Regions from separate parts of the Paenibacillus sabinae T27 genome, predicted to be linked through region 1. Evidence: riboswitches for the same ligand, from Rfam matches in the RefSeq annotation. Region 1 holds a riboswitch; each other region holds the start of a gene.
What was found. Region 1 has a riboswitch for cyclic di-GMP ahead of PSAB_RS24880 (anti-repressor SinI family protein). Riboswitches for the same ligand answer to the same signal wherever they lie in the genome.
Positions count from the first base shown of each region.

Region 2: linked by a shared signal. The riboswitch ahead of PSAB_RS03040 (transglutaminase-like domain-containing protein) and the one ahead of PSAB_RS24880 (anti-repressor SinI family protein) in region 1 are both predicted to bind cyclic di-GMP.
Region 3: linked by a shared signal. The riboswitch ahead of PSAB_RS24440 (S-layer homology domain-containing protein) and the one ahead of PSAB_RS24880 (anti-repressor SinI family protein) in region 1 are both predicted to bind cyclic di-GMP.

Region 1 covers NZ_CP004078.1:339,162-343,099, reverse strand. The annotation lists gene PSAB_RS01600 (PadR family transcriptional regulator) at 1-32, shown strand, start outside; gene PSAB_RS01595 (aldo/keto reductase) at 124-1,101, shown strand; gene PSAB_RS01590 (helix-turn-helix domain-containing protein) at 1,269-1,613, shown strand; gene PSAB_RS24880 (anti-repressor SinI family protein) at 1,751-1,903, opposite strand; cyclic di-GMP riboswitch class I at 1,930-2,019, opposite strand; gene PSAB_RS01585 (2-oxoglutarate dehydrogenase E1 component) at 2,577-3,938, shown strand, end outside.
Region 2 covers NZ_CP004078.1:655,312-659,249, forward strand. The annotation lists gene PSAB_RS03025 (glycosyltransferase family 2 protein) at 1-913, shown strand, start outside; gene PSAB_RS03030 (GtrA family protein) at 906-1,376, shown strand; gene PSAB_RS03035 (class D sortase) at 1,389-2,048, shown strand; cyclic di-GMP riboswitch class I at 2,154-2,234, shown strand; cyclic di-GMP riboswitch class I at 2,307-2,387, shown strand; gene PSAB_RS03040 (transglutaminase-like domain-containing protein) at 2,401-3,210, shown strand; rRNA gene PSAB_RS03045 (16S ribosomal RNA) at 3,519-3,938, shown strand, end outside.
Region 3 covers NZ_CP004078.1:990,985-994,922, forward strand. The annotation lists gene PSAB_RS24440 (S-layer homology domain-containing protein) at 1-2,079, opposite strand, end outside; cyclic di-GMP riboswitch class I at 2,140-2,230, opposite strand; gene PSAB_RS04500 (MerR family transcriptional regulator) at 2,471-3,223, opposite strand; gene PSAB_RS04505 (3'-5' exonuclease) at 3,379-3,938, opposite strand, start outside.

The sequences.
Region 1 (3,938 bases):
TCGGGGAACCGCTCGATCTGAATGTACAATAGCTTGCCGGGTACCCGCCCAGGATTAGAAATTGGGCAATTAAAGTTGTACAATAGCCATGTTGTCATCAATCACATTGTCGGAGGGATCGAATTGAAAACGTTACCGCTGAACAAACGCGGAATCCCCGCAAGCCGGCTGGTCCTGGGCTGCATGGGCCTTGGCGGGGGCTGGAACCGCGAGCCGGTTACCGAAGAGCACATCAAGGAAGGACATGAAGCTGTCGAAGCTGCGCTCCAGATCGGCATCAATATGTTCGACCATGCCGATATCTATACTCGCGGCAAAGCGGAGAAGGTATTCGGCGCCGTTCTTAAAGAACGCCCGGAGCTGCGCGAAAGCATCATTCTTCAGTCGAAGTGCGGCATCAAGCTGGCGGAGCCGGGCGAAAGCTCCAATGTGTTCGATTTCTCCAAGAGCCATATCCTGAGCAGCGTAGACGGCATTCTGTCGCGCCTCGGCGCCGAATACCTCGATATATTGCTGCTGCACCGGCCTGATCCTCTGATGGACCCGGAAGAGGTGGGCGAAGCGCTCCGCCTGCTGAAGGAGTCCGGCAAAGTCCGGCATTTCGGCGTTTCCAACATGAGTGCGGGACAGATCAAGCTGCTTCAGGCTTACAGTGATGAGCCGATTATCGTCAATCAGCTGGAAATGAGCCTGGAGAAAATCTTCTGGCTCGATTCAGTCGTGAGCGTGAACCAGGAAGCCTGGAAGGATCAATGCCTGCCCGAAGGGACGATCGAGCATTGCAGGCTGGAGAATATCCAGCTTCAGGCCTGGGGACCGCTTGCCCAAGGCAAATACAGCGGACGGCCGCTGGGAGACGAGGAACCGGAAGCGGTCCGCAGCACCGCTCGCCTGGTTCAAAAGCTGGCGGAAGAAAAAGGGACAACGCCGGAGGCTGTCGTTCTCTCCTGGCTGATGACGCATCCCGCCGCGATTCAGCCTGTCATCGGAACGGTAAACCCAAAGCGCATCGCGGCTTGCAAAGACGCAGACAAGCTGGAGCTTACCCGCAAGGAATGGTATGACCTGTATGTCAGTTCTCGGGGCGTACGCTTGCCCTGACCCTTCATTCGGCGCAGCGCCGCCGGGAAGGCCATATGTCCGCTCATAAGCTGCATTGCCGGCACCTTCCGGATTTCTCGGGCAAATCTGGAAAATGCCGGTTTTGCCATGTCTGCGGACGTTTGCTATACTAGTACAAAAAAGCAAGGAGGGGGGCGTAACTAGTCGTGCCAGATAACATAGGGCAGCACATTCAGCAGCTCCGCCTGGAGAAGGGATTATCCTTATCCGAGCTGGCGGGCAAGGCCGATGTGGCCAAATCCTACTTAAGCAATGTTGAACGCAACATCCAATCCAACCCCTCTATCCAATTCATCGAGAAAATTGCCGAAGCTCTGGACGTACCCGTTCACGTTCTTCTCTACGGAGAACTTTCCGATTCGCAGGAGGAACCGCTCGATTCCGAATGGTTCAAGCTGGTTCAGGAGGCCATGGCCTCAGGTGTAAGCAAACGCGAGTTCAAGGAGTTTCTGGATTACCAGAAATGGCGGCTTGAACAAAAGGATCAATAATGCGTTGTCCGCGGGCAATCTAAGAAGGTGCGGACATGCAGCTTGCAGATTCTTATACCGACATAAAGAGGCCATGGCGCCGCGCCGCCATGGCCTCTGTCATTATGAATTTGATTATCTTGTCAGACCCCTCTCCACTACATAGCCTTCAGCGTCCTGTCATTGAAGAACCGACGAATTTCATCCGCATGAATCCCTTGCTTCTTCGCCTTCAGAAGCAAATATACCCATTCCATATCAAGCTCTACCGTCTGCAGTTCTTCGATTTTCCCCTGGTTGGACTTATCCAAAAAATCTCCTCCTAAGATTTTTGTCCCCAGGCAGTCCGGCCGTCGTAGCTTCTAAAGATCACCTTAGACCCGAGACTTTGTGCCCCAGCTTTTCAGCAGGTTTACCTTTTACTGGACCCTTGTTTAAGGATCTGGTTACGATCATCATTGTTGACTAGGTTGCAAAGGTTATTATACAAAAGACTTGGCCGAAAGTGTGTCGAATGGTGGAAACCATATAATTTGCGCGGAAGGGAAGATCAAATCAGGCTGAAATGATAATCCCTATATAGCAATCGCTTTCAATTATGTATCTTCTTAGTAGTCTGTAGTATATAAGGACTATAAATTACAAGTACCCCTTTTTCAAGTCCCCTAATCATATTTTTTAACGTAAAAAATTATTTATCTAGTCATATAGGCCCGATAATTAGCGTTTATCACCTCTCCCGATGCGGTCTATAAGGTGCTGGTCGGCCAAGGGAAGACCGCCGTGATTACTCATGCCTTTTTTCGAACGGATTGGACGAAAGGTTGAATTGATTACCTATATTGAAAGTAGCACAATAGGATGGAAGCCATACCTTTATAATCGGTTATTTTTATAATAGAATGTAAACGTAATCATTGCAGCTCCTGTACAGACCGCCCTTCGGCGCCCGTCTGGAGTGTATCCGTTAGGAGGATGTTTGTTATGTCAGCCAATGAGTCCTATAGCGAATCCGTTTGGAGCAAGTATTATGGTCCCAATCTGGGCTACATCCAGGAAAAATACGAGCAGTTCACTGAAGATCCGTCTTCCGTCGAAGCCCGCTACCGCGAACTTTTCACTATCTACGGCCCTCCTCCGCTGACATCCGAGGCCGCCAAAGCTCCCGGACCTTCGCTGTCCGGCGACACTGACTGGCTCCGGAAAGCGGTGAGAGCATCCAAGCTGATCGCGAACATTCGCATCTTTGGCCATCTGGCGGCCGATATCGACCCGCTGGAACACGTTCAGGATTCCATGGCCAAATGGCTGAACCCCGAGACTTACGAACTTACGCGCGAGGATTTGCTCGCCCTGCCGGCCTCGCTCATCTGGGAGAACGCTCCGCCGGATGTGCAGACAGGCTGGGATGCTTATCACCGGATGCGCCAAACCTATACAAAGACGATCGCCTATGAATTCGGCCATGTCCACGACGAAGCCGAGCTCCGCTGGCTGAACAACCAGGCCGAATCGGCCACCTCTCCCGCCCCGCTGACGCCGTCCGAGCGCAAAGCTCTGCTGAACCGGCTGATCGAGGTTGAGCATTTCGAAACCTTCCTGCACAAGACGTTCGTCGGCCAGAAGCGTTTCAGCCTGGAAGGCACCGACGTGCTGGTTCCAATGCTGGACGAGATCGTCCGGGCCGCCGCGCATGACGGTGCGGAGCATATTCTGATGGGCATGGCCCACCGGGGGCGTTTGAATGTGCTTGCCCATATTTTGGGCAAACCTTACGAAATCATTTTCTCTGAGTTCCACCACTCTCCGAACAAGGAGCTGTTCCCGTCCGAAGGCTCCATGGGCATCAACTACGGCTGGACCGGCGATGTCAAATACCATCTGGGCGCCGACCGCGCGGTGCACGAAGGCGAGACCGTGCGCGCCCGCCTGACGCTCGCCAACAATCCGAGCCATCTTGAGTTCGTTAACCCGGTGGTGGAAGGCTTTACCCGCGCTGCCCAGGAAGACCGGAGCACACCGGGGCTGCCTGTGCTGGACACGAACAAGGCCATGGCCGTCCTGATGCACGGAGACGCCGCCTTCCCTGGCGAAGGCATTGTGGCGGAGACGCTGAATATCGGCAGGCTTAAGGGGTACCAGAATGGCGGAACGATTCATGTCATCGTCAACAACCGCATCGGTTTTACAACGGAGAGCGAAGATTCCCGCTCCACGCACTACGCGAGCGATCTCGCCAAAGGTTATGAAATTCCGATCGTTCACGTCAACGCCGACGACCCGGAAGCCTGCATCGCCGCCGTCCGTCTGGCCAGCGCTTACCGCAGTCTGTTCAAAAAAGATTTT
Region 2 (3,938 bases), 320 kb from region 1:
TTCCGGAGATGCGTACGAACTGATTTTCGTGAACGACGGAAGCCGGGACCGCTCAGCCGAGATGATCCGGGAGATTGCAGTCCGGGACGAGCATGTGAAGCTTATTGATTTTTCGCGGAATTTCGGCCATCAGATCGCGATTACCGCCGGTATGGACTATGCCCGGGGCGAAGCAGTCGTCGTGATCGACGCGGATCTTCAGGACCCGCCGGAGGTCATCCTGGAGCTAATTGCCAAATGGAAGCAGGGGTATGAGGTGGTGTATGCCAAACGGCTGAAGCGCCACGGCGAGACCTTTTTCAAAAAAATGACCGCCAAGCTCTTTTACCGCCTGCTCAGTAGCATGACCAGCGTGGATATCCCGACCGATACGGGCGACTTCCGCCTGATTGACCGCAAGGTGTGCGATGTGCTGCGCGAGCTGAAGGAGAAGAACCGCTATGTCAGAGGTCTTGTCAGCTGGGTCGGCTTCCGTCAGACGATGGTGGAGTACGTTCGCGAAGAGCGTTTTGCCGGGGAAACGAAGTATCCTCTCAAAAAAATGATCCGGTTTGCGCTCGACGGCATCACGTCCTTTTCGCACAAACCGCTCAAAATCGCATCTTATCTCGGATTTTCGCTCTCTTTTTCCAGTTTTATCTTTCTGTTCTTCGTCTTGATGCAAAAATGGTTCACCTCCCGCACCGTGCCCGGCTGGGCCTCCATTGTAGGGGTGAATCTGCTGTTTAACGGGATTGTACTTATGATTCTCGGGGTAATCGGGGAATACATCGGCCGGATTTACGACGAATCGAAGGATCGGCCGCTGTATATTGTCCGCCGGACCGTGGGCTATACCAGCCTGAAAGAAGAGGAAGCTGAGCTCCTTCGCGAGGAAGCTGGACTTACGCGGAAGGGCGTGCCTCATGAATAACAAAAATATGCGCGGCGAAATCATCCAGTTCGTTAAATTTAATATTGTCGGTCTGCTGAATACGCTCGTCGATATGGCCGTGTTCGCGCTGCTGAATTCGCTCGGACTGTACTATGTCGTGGGCCAGATCATCTCTTATGGGGCGGGAACGGCCAACAGCTTTATTTTAAACAGCAATATAACGTTCAAGGACCGGAAGCGGTCCAAAGAGGACGGGTTCGATTATAAGCAGCTGATGAGGTTTATTGTTTTGAATTTGGTTGTGCTGGGTATATCTTTGCTGCTGATGAGCTTGCTAATCGACCGGCTGGGACTGAAGGAGCTGGTATCGAAGGTACTGGTTACCTTTGTTACGGTCATCATCAATTTTGTCGGCAGCAGAAAATGGGTGTTCGTGAACCCGAAGCAGCCCCTGTCCGTTTCGGGCGAGGCGGTCTCCGGAGGGGATGCGGACCAACGTTAGAGGTGAGATAACTTGCGCAAGCTGTCCTATATCATTATTATTGCGGGCGTTCTGCTGCTCCTGTATCCGAAGGCCAGCGAATGGTTCGAAGACTGGCAGCAGCAGAAGCTGCTGGAGGAAGCGGAACGGAACTTTGAACAAGGAACGAATACGGCTCAGACCTCTGTCGATCCCGACTTGCGGCTCAAATACGCCAAAGTGACGCAGCTGCTTGCGGATGAATCGGTATTGGGCGAAGAATCTGAATCTGCGGATAATAATGGGGCTTCGGACGCCGGCGAGCAAGCGATCGGACTGATTGAGATCGATACGATTGATGCCAAGCTTCCCGTGCTTGAAGGAGCCACCAAAGCGAATATGAGGCATTCAGCCGTGCATCTGACCGAGACCGCTCCGCTCGGAGAAGTAGGCAATGCGGCCATTGCTGCTCACCGCGCTCATACCAAAGGCAGACTGTTTAACCGTCTGAACGAAGTGAAGATCGGAGATACGATCACCGTTAAGACCAGAGGGAAAGTCTATAATTATATCGTTTATGATATTCAGATCGTTGATCCGACAGACATTTCCGTGCTGGAGGGCAATAAAAAAGACCGGATCTTGACGCTGATTACCTGCGATCCGCTGATCAACCCGACCCATCGGCTTATTGTCCACGCAAAACTTCCGTGACTGTAGCGGAAAAATGTTAAAAGAGGCGGATGGAGCAGGTATATCTTCCTATTATTCTATTGTTATTTGATATTGATATGGTAAAATATATGTAGAAAAGCTAAACACGATAAATGGCAAACCTCCCGAAAGGTAGGGACGCAAAGCTACAGGGCCTTCCCGTCAGGATGGCAGCCAGCTGCCGAATGAAGAGGCTTTTTTGTTTGAGTTTTAATATAAATTATGGTATTTATTCCAAAAATAATAAAGATAAAGCTTGTGTGACAAAGGCAAACCTGCCGAAAGGCAGGGACGCAAAGCTACAGGGCCTTCCCGCCAGGATGGCAGCCAGCTACCGAAAGGAGTTTTATCCATGAAGAAGTTGTATGCGGTGATCCTCGCTTTATTAATCGTCGCCGCCTCCGCCGAAGCGACTCCGGCAGCCGCTGCGAGCAGCGGGTCCGAATGGCTGGATGCTTCGGAGTTAAGCCAAGGTGTTGTCGGCATTCAATATAACGTTCCGCAGAACAAGCGCACCAAACTGATGATCACCAAGAACGGCAGCAGCTATACCTACAACCTGTTCGCATCGGAGCCTAATGAATCTTTCCCTCTTCAACAAGGCAACGGTACCTATCGCATCTCCATCCTTGAGAACACCAGCGGCAATAAATATAAAGTGGTGTATTCCGACTCGGTCGACCTCTCGCTAAGCGACCCCAACGCTGTATATTTGAGCTCCGTGCAGAATGTGAATTGGAGTCCCTCGGACAAAGCGGTACAAAAAGCGAAACAATTGACTCAGAACGCTGCCACGGACAAAGAAAAGGTAACCGCCATCTACAACTATATCGTCTCCAATATTAAATATGATTACGCTTTGGCCGCTAATGTAGCCAATGATTATGTGCCGAGTATCGACAATACGCTTGCCTCCAAAAAAGGAATTTGCTATGACTACGCCTCCCTTTTCGCCGCCATGCTTCGGAGTGTGGATGTACCGGCCAAGCTGGTCATGGGCAATAGCAGCTATGTAGCTGAGTACCATGCCTGGAACGAAGTCCTCATCGGAGGCAAGTGGGTCACTATCGATACAACAGTTGATGCGGGCTTGGGCAAGAGCGGCAAGACGGCTCCCCTGATTAAAAGCGCAAGTAAATATACGGCCGTGAAGTATTACTAAGCACAAACAATCCGCTTAACCAATAAGTGGATTGTTTTTTTTTGTGATTTCGGGGTTGCCATATTCAATGAGAAGAGGTATTATAGGTGAGTCGCTCTTGGGAGGCACAAGCGTTTAAAGATAACTTGAAAAAAACTTTTTAAAAAAAGCTTGCGTTTCTGAAGAGTACATGATATATTATAAAAGTTGCTGCTAACGAAAAGTTGAACGGCGGCAAAGAAGTTTGATCTTTGAAAACTGAACAACGAGTGAGTATTAAATGAGAAGAAATTCTCGTCAGTTTGTTTGATTGAGCTATCGGCTCTACCTTTTTGGAGAGTTTGATCCTGGCTCAGGACGAACGCTGGCGGCGTGCCTAATACATGCAAGTCGAGCGGAGTTATGATGGAGCTTGCTCCTGATTAACTTAGCGGCGGACGGGTGAGTAACACGTAGGCAACCTGCCCCTTGGACTGGGATAACTACCGGAAACGGTAGCTAATACCGGATAAGACCTTCTGGTGCATACCGGAAGGCGGAAAGGCGGAGCAATCTGTCACCAGGGGATGGGCCTGCGGCGCATTAGCTAGTTGGTGGGGTAACGGCTCACCAAGGCGACGATGCGTAGCCGACCTGAGAGGGTGAACGGCCACACTGGGACTGAGACACGGCCCAGACTCCTACGGGAGGCAGCAGTAGGGAATCTTCCGCAATGGGCGAAAGCCTGACGGAGCAACGCCGCGTGAGTG
Region 3 (3,938 bases), 650 kb from region 1:
CTCGCCCGTAGGTGTTGCGCTGTAATAAATGTGGTATTGATCCGCATTTGCAACCGGATCCCATTGCAGAGCGATCGCCTTATTCGATACCGTCGATGCCATTAGATGGGTTGGCGCCTCTAATTGATCGTTAATCGCGTCAAGCTCCCAGCCGCTACCGTTCCAGGTTGCAAAGACCTCAAACTGATCTCCATAAACCATTGCCAAGGTATCCCCATCAGCGAGCGGAACCGCTTGTGCCGGCATCTGGTTGTCAAGATCATGGACGGTATAGCTGTCATTGATTTGATAAGAGATGGTCTCGGTGCCGCTATAATAAACTTTAGCATACACGCTGTCGTTAACCGTAACGCTGGATAACATAACTCCTGAAAAATGCTGAGACGAGTTCGGATTGGTAACGTCATACGATGCCGGAGGAAGCGCTCCGCCCGAGATGCTGTAAACCCCTACGTCTTGTACCGTTTTGTCATATTCGGTCTGGTACGTATCCTGTGTAACCGAATTGGCAACATTCCATTTTACGGCCGAATAATCATAGGTTGCCGGGTACAGGGTGTATAGCTTGTCCTGTACAATAAAAGCGGCTTTTATATCCAGCACCTTACCCGGTTCGGGGGCAGGCTGCTCTACAGGCAGCTGTCCGGGTGCCGGAGATTCGGGTGCGGGAGATGCGGGTGCGGGCGTGGGTGCGGGAGATACGGGTCCCGTAGGATTACTCACTTCTCCTGGCGAAGGAACCGTTGGAACCGGACTGCTGCTTCCAACTTCCTTCCCGCCAATTACCACGACCTTCACCGTCTCCGAGAGAATGTACTCCTTTATAATTTGCTCGAAGCTAACACCTTCCGCATTAATCTCAGCTTTAAGGATGGTTCCTTCTCCTGTGATCTTCGCGGCTGCCTGCAGAATGATCTCCTTCAATACGGCATTGTCCTGCAGCTTGATAGCAGCCCCTTCTGAACCTGTGTAAGTTTCAAGCAGAGCTATGGTGGATTGATCGTAAATTTCGATCGTTACCGTCGTTTTTACTGCGACTTTTGCAAAAGTGCCCTCAAATTGTACGAGATCATTTACTGACGTACTTTCAACGGAAACCGATTTAAAGGCTTCGTTTCCCTGTTCTTCTTCCAGCTTTGCTCCCGATTTGACGACAGTGCTGCTGATGCTTGTATCGCCCTTCGTAAAAAGTCTGACTCGTCCGAGATCCTTTTGAACCACTACCTGGTTCATCGAAGAGTCTTGAATGACGATACTGTGTTCCCCGCCGCCGTTCACAATGGTTCTTCCTTCAACGGTTACGTGATCAAGCAGCACCTCGCCCTCGCCGATTCCCGCTGCCAGAATGAGGTCGCCTTTAATGACAGCATTCTTTAGGGTGACGCCGCCGCTGTTGATCGTCAAGTTCCCGCCAACCGTATTTTTCAGATCATAGGTTCCAGGCTGGTGTATCAATTGACCTACAGCTTGATCTAGCACCACTACAGCTTCAGCTCTTGTGATGGGTTTCTGAGGACGGAAGCTTTTATCCGGATATCCCTTCAGATAACCCTTGGAAGCAACCACTTTTATGTATGGTTTACTCCAGGCAGACATTTGCTGTTCATCCTGAAAGGCTTCAGTATCTCTCGTTATTGTCCCCTCTTCCAACTGCATAAGCTGGTAAATGATTTTGGCAGACTCTTCTCTCGTTATCGGTTGATCAGGCCTGAAGGTGCCGTCTCCGAACCCCGAGATGTAGCCGGTAAATTTCGCTTTGGATACATCGTTGTAAAACCATTTTCCCTGCGGGACATCTTTAAAAGTCTGGTCAGCCTTATGGGAAAAACCAAACGCTTTGTTCGCCAGCGATATGAATTCCGCTCGGGTAATGACTTTATCGGGTTGAAAGGTTCGATCGGCGTAGCCCGAGATCAATCCATTGCCAATCCATACTTTTATTTCTTCCTCGGCCCAATGACGGCTAATGTCATTTAATGAAGTTTGGTTTTCTGCATACGAGGGCCCTGAGAAAGATAAGACTTGCACTGCAAAAAACATAATGATAAATGCGACTCTACCTAATAACCTTCCCAACATACAATCTCCCTTTCATAACTTAATTAATGGCAACAAAAATAAGCCAACCCATGAAGAGATATAGGCAACCCGGCTGTCATACAAGGAGTGACCTTGCTTAGACCCGTGGCTTTGCGTCTCCGACTTTCGTACGGATTTGCCGTTTCTTATTCTACAGATTGACTTAAGACCAACCTACCAGGGCTTAATTGCCCAGGAATAATTATACAATCCCACCCATCATACAACAAAAGTCCCATTTATTCGATCTAAATTTTTGGGCCTGCCTGACCGAAGAAGAACTGCCGTAATGGGGGGACTGGTGCGACGCGGTAAATGAATATGCAGATAAAAAAAGCCAAGGCAAAAAGCATTTTGCCCTGGCTTAGCCTAGTGAAACTCGATAAACGCTTTAGTTCGATTTGGCCGTGTAGGCGTGTACGGCGTCTCTAAGGAAGCGGGCAAGCCCCGCTCCGCGCTTGTCATAGTAAGCGGTAAAGCGTTCGTCGTCCACGTACATCTGCGCGACCCCCGCATGGGCCTCCGGGGAGTAGCTGCCCCAGAAGAATGTGAGCCATTGCCGATGGAGATCGGCGGCTCGCTGCGCGGCTTCGCCGGCGGAGTCACCAGTCTTCATGCCTTCCGCCAGCGAAGCGAACATGTCCTCTTCTATTTTTTGAACGGCCGAATACTGCTCCTCGGTCATGTTCATCAGCTGTTTATTGGACCGGTTGACGGCTTCGTCGCCGTACTTCCCGCGCGCTTCCTTGCCGTAGGCCTGCTCGTTGTCTTCAATCATTTTTTGTTTAAAGCCTTCAAATTTCTCGGTGTCGCTCATTGTAATCCTTCCTTCCCTTTCGGCCAGTGTCTTCTCCACATTTGAGATCAGCCGGTCGAGTTGTTCTCTTTTGGCCAGCAGCCTGCCATGATGTGTCCTCAGCGCTTTCGTCCCGTCGAACGAGGGCGAGGTTACGATAGCCTTAATGTTCTCCAGACTTAGACCCAGCTCGCGGTAAAATAAAATCTGCTGCAGCAGATCGACCTCGGGCCGGCCATAGATGCGGTATCCGGAGGAGTTGATCCGGGCCGGTTTCAAAATCCCGAATTCATCGTAATAACGCAGCGTACGCGCGCTGATTCCCGCAAGTTTCGCGAGTTTTTGCACTGTGTATTCCGTGATGGCACCTCCTCACAAGCTCAATGTACACCTTTACGCTGCGTTAATGTCAAACCTTTTTTCAGCATAAAAAAAGCACCGATGGGTGCTTTTTCGAGGGTGCCGAAGCATGGGCTCTGCCGAAAAGGAAGGGCGGCTATTCTTTAGCTTTGACTCAGCCGGTTGGCCGGAGACGGGGAAGGAGAGATTGCGGAACGGGAGGTGGCTTTCTCAAGCTCCGCGGCAAAGAATCGCTGAAGCTCCTCAGCCTTGCGCGGGTCGTCCAGCGGAATTTTACCTGTAAAATAATGCTCCTCAACTAGCTCCCAGGTGGGGATGATCTTTTGCGCCAGAATTGCTTTGATCGCGATCTTGACCGTCTTGCGCTCACGGGCGTTGGAGAAGGTGTCTTTGTAGTATTTCACCTGATCCAGGTCCAGCTCGCCGTAAATCCCACGAAAAATATCGGCTGTCATGCGCGCGTCGCCCAGCGCCCGGTGCGCGGAGCCGGCGGATTCGAGGCCCAGAAGCTCCATGGCGCTTTCCACGCTGATATCGTTCTTCAGGCCTCGTGCGCGAAGAAGTCCTTTGAGCAGATCGTAGTATGGGGTCTTCAGCCAGTAGGTGTCGTCCAGCTTATGCATGCGGGTATCCTGGATAATGCGCTTCATATCTTCACCGCCCCAGGTCAGCAGCAGCACGCCATCCGGACTTTGGTCGAGCC